One region of the Pseudoalteromonas sp. M8 genome, then DNA from elsewhere that is predicted to be linked to it. Evidence: riboswitches for the same ligand, from Rfam matches in the RefSeq annotation. Region 1 holds a riboswitch; the other holds the start of a gene.
What was found. A riboswitch is a leader RNA that binds a small molecule or an ion and turns the genes downstream of it on or off. The one in region 1 is predicted to bind cobalamin.

Region 1 (4,428 bases):
TGTGTTTAATGACCTGCGGAATATCTTCGCTCATATCCACACCTAAGAATTCAAACACATCAATCACAATACGGCTAAATTCAGTATAAAGCTTGTCAAAAATCCCCGGAGTCAAGGTATCTATCAAATCGAGGATCCACGGCAGCTCTACTTTTGTCGTCACCATAGGCTTAAAGCTAGAAATTAAAGGATCTAACTCAAGCTGCTGGGTACGTACATCATACTTACCTTTGATGGTGACATTTTCGTTGTTAATATAGACATGGATATAAATATTCATCCCAAGCTGCTTCTTACGGAACTTAGCGTAAGACTTCAAATCGAAACCATCGATCAACACCGGTACTTTATTTTGCGCATCAACTCTACCTGCGATTTTCATATGCATAGTGCCGTAGAGGCTAGTCGTGTGGCTCACTTTATTTGAACTAGATTGTGCGGCAATATTGTTGACGATATCGGTCGTCAACTCTTTGTAGTTATGTTCCACATTCGAAAATTGCTGATGAATAATATCTGAAACCTGCGTATACATTTCCTTTGGACCTTGGCTAGATGTTGTCCTGCCAGTAGACCAACACTCGCCACCGGTATAAATCACAGGCACAGATATAGGCGTTAGGTGATCGTTGCCGGGGTGACGATAGTACATCATGCTGCGGATCCGACTACAGGTTTGCGATGGCGCGTTAAACCAAGCGAAATCGCCCGCCATTGATTGTGTTGAAAATTGAGGTTCAAGCTGGTTTTCAGGTAGCGAAGCTTGCGCTGATGTGACAATCCCAAGCGTGAGTAACCCAAATAATAGTGACTTCATGTTCTTTTCCTTAAGGTAGTAATAATACAAATCAAATCTATTATCAACCACACATAAGGCAGAACACCAGTTACAAATGTAATGCAACTAAATGATAAATAAGAAAAGTGATCCATTACTCACGATGGATCACTCTGGGTATTGAAAAGCTTTTAACGTATTAGAAGCTGTAGCTCACACCAACGTAGGCTTGTCTACCTAGTGGCTTATAGCCCAGTAAAGAGCCATCTTTTGCTTCGCCCGCTGTGGCATTGAAATAACGCTTATCGGTTAAGTTTTCAATACGGCCATTTAACTTGAATCCGTCGAAAAACGTATAGTTAGCAGCTAAGTTAAACAGCGTATATGACGGTAAAGTCACTGTATATGCACCTCCAGCTCCCCATACTTTATCGTCGCGATTACCTCTATGGACTAAGGTCAGTGTTGCGTCGACATTTTCCCACTCTTTACTGACTGAATAAGTTAAGGTGCGTCTCGCTCTGCGCTGTAATTGCTTATCGGTATCTGCGTCTTTAGCACTCACATAGCTCACATTTACCGTATGCTCGATACCAAAGTTGTCTTCAATTTCAACAGAAAGATCAGCACCTTCAAAGTCAGCGCGCTGAACATTGTAAGGGATGTATTTCCATTTATCATTTTGCTGATAAACGATTTTATCGGTAATACGGTTATCGTATACCGCAGCTTCCACACGGAAGTTCTCGCCGCTCCATGTAACAATAATTTCGTTATTAGTAGCTTCTTCTGGCTTAATATTTGGGTTAGGTAAATAGTAAGGACTATCAATCACAAACGCCTGTGATAAAGAAGGTGCTCTAAAGGCAGTACCATGATTCAACTTAACACTTAGGCCATCCATGAGTTGCTTGCCTACAGCAACCGTGTAGGTGTTTGCACGACCATGAAAATCATAATCATCCGTTCTCAGTACAACCTCTGCCAGCCAATTTTCATCGTTGTAAAACCCACCGAGTGCTAAAGATAAATTATCACGCTCAGGCTCTGAAAAAGAGGCGGTAGAATCACCAACATCTTCATTTAGAAAGGTAAAGTTACCCGTGAAGATCAAAGCTTCAGTTAAACTATATTGCGACTGATATTCAAATTGGCTGCGTTTGGTGACATAAGCGTTATCGTCAGCACTATTACCGATTTGAACATTTTGTTCCTTACCTAAGCTGTATGACGCACTTTGGCTAAACTTATCAGTACGTCTTTTCCACGCCAACTTATTGGTGTAGTTATGGAAACGGTAAGCATCACTACCAAAAGAGTCATACTCCCCCTCACCTTCACTGTACTGTGAACGTAAGCTAAAAATGCCACTTTCTTCATCACCATACTGCACATTTAAACCGGCATTACCGTTATAATATCCATCACGGTCATGGTTTTTTGTGATTGCAGCTTCAGGGTCTTTCTCAATCACATCATAGCCATCGGTATGAGTGTAACCCGCATTAGCTGCAATACTAAACTTGTCTTTTTTGTAATTTACCGTCGCTTCGGTCTTGGAGTAATTGTTACTCCCAGTCGTAAACGCGATAGTATTGTTATTCCCTTCGCGACTAATAATGTTAATCACGCCAGCTATGGCATCTGAACCATAAATCGCAGCTTTGGCACCACGAATGATCTCAATTCTTTCGATGCTATTAAGTGGTAAATTAGTGAGCGAATTGTCACCGGAGTTTGCATCCGTCACTCGAACCCCATCGATTAACACTAGCGTATGCTTAGCGTCATTACCGCGTAGGAATAAACTCACGCTTTGGCCAAAGCCACCGTTTCTAACAGCTTGAATACCAGCGACATTATCGAGTAGCGATACGACATCTTGAACATTGCTTTTTTCAATTTCAGCGCGACCTATAACCGTAATGGCAGACAATGCGCTTTCTAGAGATTGTTCAAATTTATTGGCAGTAACAGTGATATGTTCAACATTTTGATCCGCAAATGCTGAAAAAGAGAGCGCCGTCGCTATCGCCGCGCTTAGAGCAGTTTTATTTAACATGGTTTCCCCTAACTTGTACCCACCGTACAAGAACACAAAGTGACTGTTTCAAGGCCGGTCTCCGGGCTCAGTAAATCTGCAGATTAGCAGTTCACTCTACCGTTGCGGGGCAGCGCTGGCATAGAACCGATCCAAGCTAATCACGTGTAATAAACTGTCTTACTCAATTTATTATTGATTCACGCAATTAGATGTTCCCTTGTGTTCGCACCAGTTTCCCGATTATCTATACACTTAGCAACCACACTAGGTTGTGTACAGCACCTTGAAAATGCGAGGCTATTGTCTTGGGTTTCGGAATGATTGTCAATGGACGTCTAGAAATCCAAAAGTGCAATCTATGCACTTTTGGAATGAAGTAAAGCGTAATTAGTCGCGGAAGTTTTTGAATTGAAATGGTTGGCCAAGCTCACCGGTACGAACCAATTGCATCGTTTCTTGCAAATCGTCACGCTTTTTACCCGTTACACGCACCGTATCGCCTTGAATTGATGCTTGAACTTTAACTTTTGAGTCTTTAATAAGCTTAACCAGTTTTTTCGCCATCTCTTTGTCGATGCCTTGTTTTAACGCCACCTTGCGCGATACGTATTTGCCTGAGCGTTCAATGTCTTTTAACTCGAAGCTTGCCACATCTAGGCCACGTTTTGCCGCTTTACCCACTAGCATATCGAACAACTGCATAACTTGCTGTTCTGCTTCCGCTTTGAGGTTGATCATTTCACCGCTTAGCTCGATTGATGCATCTACGCCACGAAAATCAAAACGCGTATCAAGCTCACGAACCGCGTTGTCTACGGTATTTTTTGCTTCTGTCATATCAATTTCAGATACAATATCAAATGAAGGCATGCTTCTCTCCTAAAGTCATTTTGGCTCGATTATAGCAGTTTATGCTTAATTTGAGTTACTTTAAGTTTTTAAACAGCGTATTAGGATGTTCACCCAATGGACAGTTTTCGATGGTATACTGCTCGCTTAGTCATACAGAAGTAGGATGTATTGTGACACGGCGCGTTTATAAAGCTCTTTTGATTATCTCTTTAATTATATGTACGGTGCTATTCGCAAAGGAAATTAGCTTGTCTCCAAAGCTGTTCCCCAATATCGATAAAGTGGCACATTTTGGTGTATTTTTTGTGCTTGCGTTTATCTCTCACCATGCTTTTAAAGTAAAGGTATGGACACACATAGTGCTACTGTCCTTGTACGGTGCAGGAATTGAGTGGATGCAGCATTCATTACCGTATCGCCAAGCATCTACCGCTGATTTTTTAGCTGATTTAGCCGGTGCGGTCAGTTATTTTGTTCTATTTTATATTTGGACAAGTTGGCGCAGCAGAAAACATGGCTAACATACATATTTTAGGTGAAGGGGCGATAGGATTACTGCTCGCCCAGCACCTTAGTCAATCTCATCAAATTACGCTGATCACTCGAAATAAACGCGCGGCAACTTATCGCTATCAAACAGCAAGTATTCAACAAACCATCCCATGCAGCACCAAAACGCTTGCAGAACTTCCAACTAGCAGTATAGATACGCTAATCATTCCCGTTAAAGCATATCAGGTCATCGAAGCACTCC
Region 2 (4,428 bases), 490 kb from region 1:
AAAACAAACATTGCAGGGCGTATTATTGCTAACTGCTCTATGTCTAATTGCGTCTGCCCTTGTGAGAAGATCTGTACTAGCTGCGCAGTTAAGGCTTCAAGCTTACCAAGCGCACCTAGCGGTTTGGTTTTTAAGTCAATGCGCTGTTGAATAAGCGTGTTTAAGCGAGTATCTAACGGTTTAACCATGGGTAACTCCGACGCCTCCAGAGCGGCGATTTTTGAAAATAAGCAATGCTAAGAAGAACACGCTGCCAATGGCGGCGGTGATCACACCCACAGGAAGTTCCTGATTATCGATAAGAGTGCGCGACAATACATCCACCCATAGCATCAAAAGCGAACCGCAAAGCGCGGTGGCCACAAGCCCAATGACCTTTGCTTGCGAGATAAAAAAGCGTACGATATGCGGGATCATCAAGCCTACAAATCCGACTCCGCCGCACGCAGCCACAAGTACTGCGGTGAGTAAGGAGCTCAATAACAACATACCTATTCGCACTCGTCCTACATTCACGCCAAGCGTGGTGGCGCTCTCATCTCCGAGTAACAAGGCGTTGAGCGGCCGACGCATCACTAAAAGCGTGATAAAACTCAGCAACACGACCAAACATGGAAGCCATAGCCATTGCCAGCTCGCCCTTGCAAACGAGCCTAGATTCCAAAACAAGATTGCACTGATGGCTTGAGGGTCACTCCAATAGAGCAACAAGCTAGTAAAGGCACTGAACAGAAAAGAAAGTGCGACGCCCGCCAAGAGCATAGTTTCTACCTGCTGTAGTGCATTGCGTTTTGCCACAAATAAAAGCAGCAAGATAGACAGCAAACTTCCGACAAATGCAGCCCCAGACATCATTAGGCTAGACTGTGCACCAAATAGCGCGATAAGCACCACCACACCGAATGAAGCACCTGAAGAAATACCAAATAAATAAGGATCAGCTAGAGGGTTACGCGTCACGGTTTGTAAAATAAGACCCGCTATCGCCAGTCCTGCTCCCGCACTCATCGCCAGTAACGTCCGTGGCAGACGAAGCTCAACTACCACCCGTTGTTGAAGTACGCTGGGATCGAAATTAATAATCGCTTGTATAACCGTATGCCAAGATAAATCAATCGCACCGATCTTAAGTGCCATCAGCATGCTAAAACAGCACAAGGCCAATAGCAGTATCGATATCAACGCGATCCGCTTTGCGGCAATCATAATTGATACCCGTAATGAAAGCGTATATGTGGGATCTCACTGTTATTTGGCGGATGACGGACAGTAGAAACCTCTGCGCATACCCCAAAAACTTGGCTTAATAGGGTTTCGTTAATGACTTCAAGTGGCGACCCATCTGCAACAAGCTCACCGTTATTTAATACTAATAAGCGATCGCACAAGGCGCTAGCCAAATTTAAGTCGTGAAAAGACGCAATGATAGTAACACCAAGCTGTTTGGCCAGCTCCATAATTTGGATTTGATATTTAATGTCCAAATGGCTGGTGGGCTCATCCATTATCAATACTTGAGGCGCTTGCACCATGGCACGTGCGATCATTGCCCTTTGCTTCTCCCCACCAGACAAGGAGCTAAAACATTGCTCTAATTTATGGCTCAATCCAACCTGCTCAATGGCATGTAAGATTGCCTGTTTTTCAGCAGCCGTCGTTGTCGCGAGCAGTGATTTGTTCGGTGTTAGCCCCATCAATACCATATCAAATAATGGCAGAGTAAACTCAGCGGGGATCTCTTGTAGCACCACAGCAACATGTCTCGCGTAGGCTTTACGTCCATAACTAGCTAGCGGCTTACCATTGAAAAGTAGCGACCCAGAACTTGGCGCTGTGTATTGATATAAAGTGCGCAGCAAAGTCGACTTTCCAGCACCATTCGGTCCGAGCAAACCAATAAATTCACCCGAATTAATAGCAAAGCTGAGTGCCTTTAAGATGGCTTTACCACCAAGCTGCACGCTAAGTTTATCGACTTGAAACTGTGGAGTAACTGCCATAGCACCTCTGATTGGGCACGGCAAAGTAGTAGCTTATAGACAAGCGACAACTTTGACTTAAGTCTGCCCGCTTAAGTATATAGATAGGCCTTGGTATCTGACTTATGCAAGAGGTAACACTCATACACTTACAGTTGCGGGGACAGTTGAGGACTCACACCTCATTCCCAATATCTGCCTATCACGAAATTTGCAATATTATGAAGTCTAGACGTCTAAAATACAACTTTTGGCCAAGCAGTTTGGCTGCTGTCGTAAAACACCTCAACTTTTACTATACCCGCATAAGGAATATCTATCTTCGATTGGTATGCAGTAAGCTCAGGCGATAGGTCAAGAATAAGTGCTACAAGCGCTTTTATTACTCCGGCATGCGCTACGACGGCGGTACACTCTTCACTTGGCGACGCCAAAATACTGTGCCACCACGTGGCGACCCGATGATGAAAATCATACATAGACTCGCCCTCAGGAGGCGTGTGCAGCCAAGGGTTTTGCCAAAAGTCACCAATACTTGGAAATTGGGTTTCTCGCCAAAGCGTATCATAAGGTTGTCCATCCCATAATCCAAAATCAAATTCGGCGAGATTTGGCTCCACCTCAACGGGGAGTTGATACTGCTTTGCAAAGGCTGTGGCTGTATTCAGGCAGCGCTTCCTTGGAGAGCTAATAATACCCTGCAGGCCACTTAGGCTCGTTAACGATTGCAGCAATTGCTGAGCACCAGTACTACTGAGTTCGGGATCTGTCACTCCAAGTAAATGGCCTGATAGGGTCGTTTCACCATGACGAACAAAATATAGCTGCCGCTGCATTTTTACTTAACCTAAGGTTTGTTACCCAAAAAGCAAAAACGCAAGCTAAGCTTGCGTTTTCAATTAATACCATTCTACGGTTATAGGATCTGGTTTTCTTTCCACATCTCTTCTTTTGCTAACCGCTTTTTGCGTTTATCGCATGGATCGTCGCAATCACAAATTTTGTCAATGCCCATTGAGCCCAAACCACCACAACTACTGGCCATGGATTTCTTTTGTACGATAACGCCTACTGCCATCGCAACAGCGATAAGCATAAGTAAACCGAAAGTAAGGAGGAATAAAGACATTATCTAGCCCCTTTTATTGCTACATTGAATTGAGTGACGACGCGCAAATTATACGCTTTCATGGCGTCACTCACAATTAAATTATGGGGTGTTGTACAGCTTAATTCAAGTACGGCTGAAATGCTTCACTCGCGTAACTCTTGATCCCTTCAGGACTTTTATACATCAAATACACGGGGAGTTGATGCTCAGTGGCATACGCCTTTGCACGCTCCGTGCCCATCACAGTCAATGCTGTCGCTAGGCCATCAGCCGTCATCGCAGATGGATGTAGTACCGTTACCGACACCAGCTCATGTTTAACTGGGCGACCCGTTGTAGGGTCAATAAGGTGTGTAAAGGTTTCACCATCCATTTCATAAAAAATACGGTAGTCACCTGAAGTTGCAATGCCATTTTTGCCAGGCTCTATCACGCGATGAATTTGGCGTTGACCAACAGGCGCATCGGGTTTCTCGATAGCAATACGCCACTCTCCATCCGGCTTCTTGCCAGAAACGCGAAGCTCGCCACCGATTTCTACCATATAGTCATGAATATCATGACTCTCAATCACCTCTGCCACCTTATCTATGCCATAGCCTTTAGCGGTTGCAGAAAATGATAATTCCAGCCCCGTAACTGTTTTCGCAAGACCACGGTCATTTAAAATAAGCTTATCAACACCGATACGAGTGCGCATATCGTCTAACTCGACCTGTGACGGACGCATTGTTGGTCTTTTGTCAGGACCAAATCCCCACAAATCGATAAGCGGTCCCATCGTAACATCAAGCGTTTTGGTCGACTTTCCAAGGCGGATAGATTCAGCAACTACCAAGCGAAAGTCTTCACTGATAGGCATAACGGTATTTGCGGCTAAACGGTTAAACTGGTTAATCTCAGAATTTGGGATATAGGTGGACATAGATTGATTAACAGCCTTTAATGCTTGCTCAACCTCCTCGTGCAACTGCGCTTGTTCGAGCGGCTTTTCACCGGGGAATACCTTGATGTTGTAAGTCGTGCCCATGGTTTTACCAGACAGCACGATCTCCTTGGCTTCAGGTTTGGCGTCTTGGCACCCTGTTAAAAAAACGAATAAAAACGAAATAATAAAAAATCGAGATAAAAAAGCGTAACTTGCTTGCATCAGAACTTCCTGAGTTTAGTACCAACGGGTATAAAAAAGCCCTCGAGCAAAGCATTTTGCTGGAGGGCTGATATTCTAACTTAAGTTCATTGTTAGACCGAAACCTAATTAACCACCGAAGTCATCAAGTAGGATGTTTTCGTCTTCAACACCTAAGTCTTTAAGCATGTTAATAACTGCCGCGTTCA

Region 2: it holds a riboswitch for cobalamin, as region 1 does, so the genes downstream of both, GSF13_RS19845 (ABC transporter ATP-binding protein) here and GSF13_RS22030 (TonB-dependent receptor) in region 1, are expected to answer to the same signal.

Annotation. Positions count from the first base shown of each region.
Region 1 is NZ_CP047240.1:3,814,727-3,819,154, forward strand. It holds gene GSF13_RS22025 (hypothetical protein) at 1-817, opposite strand, end outside; gene GSF13_RS22030 (TonB-dependent receptor) at 978-2,840, opposite strand; cobalamin riboswitch at 2,875-3,120, opposite strand; gene GSF13_RS22035 (YajQ family cyclic di-GMP-binding protein) at 3,210-3,692, opposite strand; gene GSF13_RS22040 (VanZ family protein) at 3,845-4,195, shown strand; gene GSF13_RS22045 (2-dehydropantoate 2-reductase) at 4,188-4,428, shown strand, end outside.
Region 2 is NZ_CP047240.1:3,328,908-3,333,335, forward strand. It holds partial or broken gene cobT (nicotinate-nucleotide--dimethylbenzimidazole phosphoribosyltransferase) at 1-188, opposite strand, end outside; gene GSF13_RS19840 (iron ABC transporter permease) at 181-1,206, opposite strand; gene GSF13_RS19845 (ABC transporter ATP-binding protein) at 1,203-2,000, opposite strand; cobalamin riboswitch at 2,070-2,225, opposite strand; gene GSF13_RS19850 (histidine phosphatase family protein) at 2,216-2,815, opposite strand; gene nqrM ((Na+)-NQR maturation NqrM) at 2,896-3,108, opposite strand; gene GSF13_RS19860 (FAD:protein FMN transferase) at 3,209-4,240, opposite strand; gene nqrF (NADH:ubiquinone reductase (Na(+)-transporting) subunit F) at 4,349-4,428, opposite strand, start outside.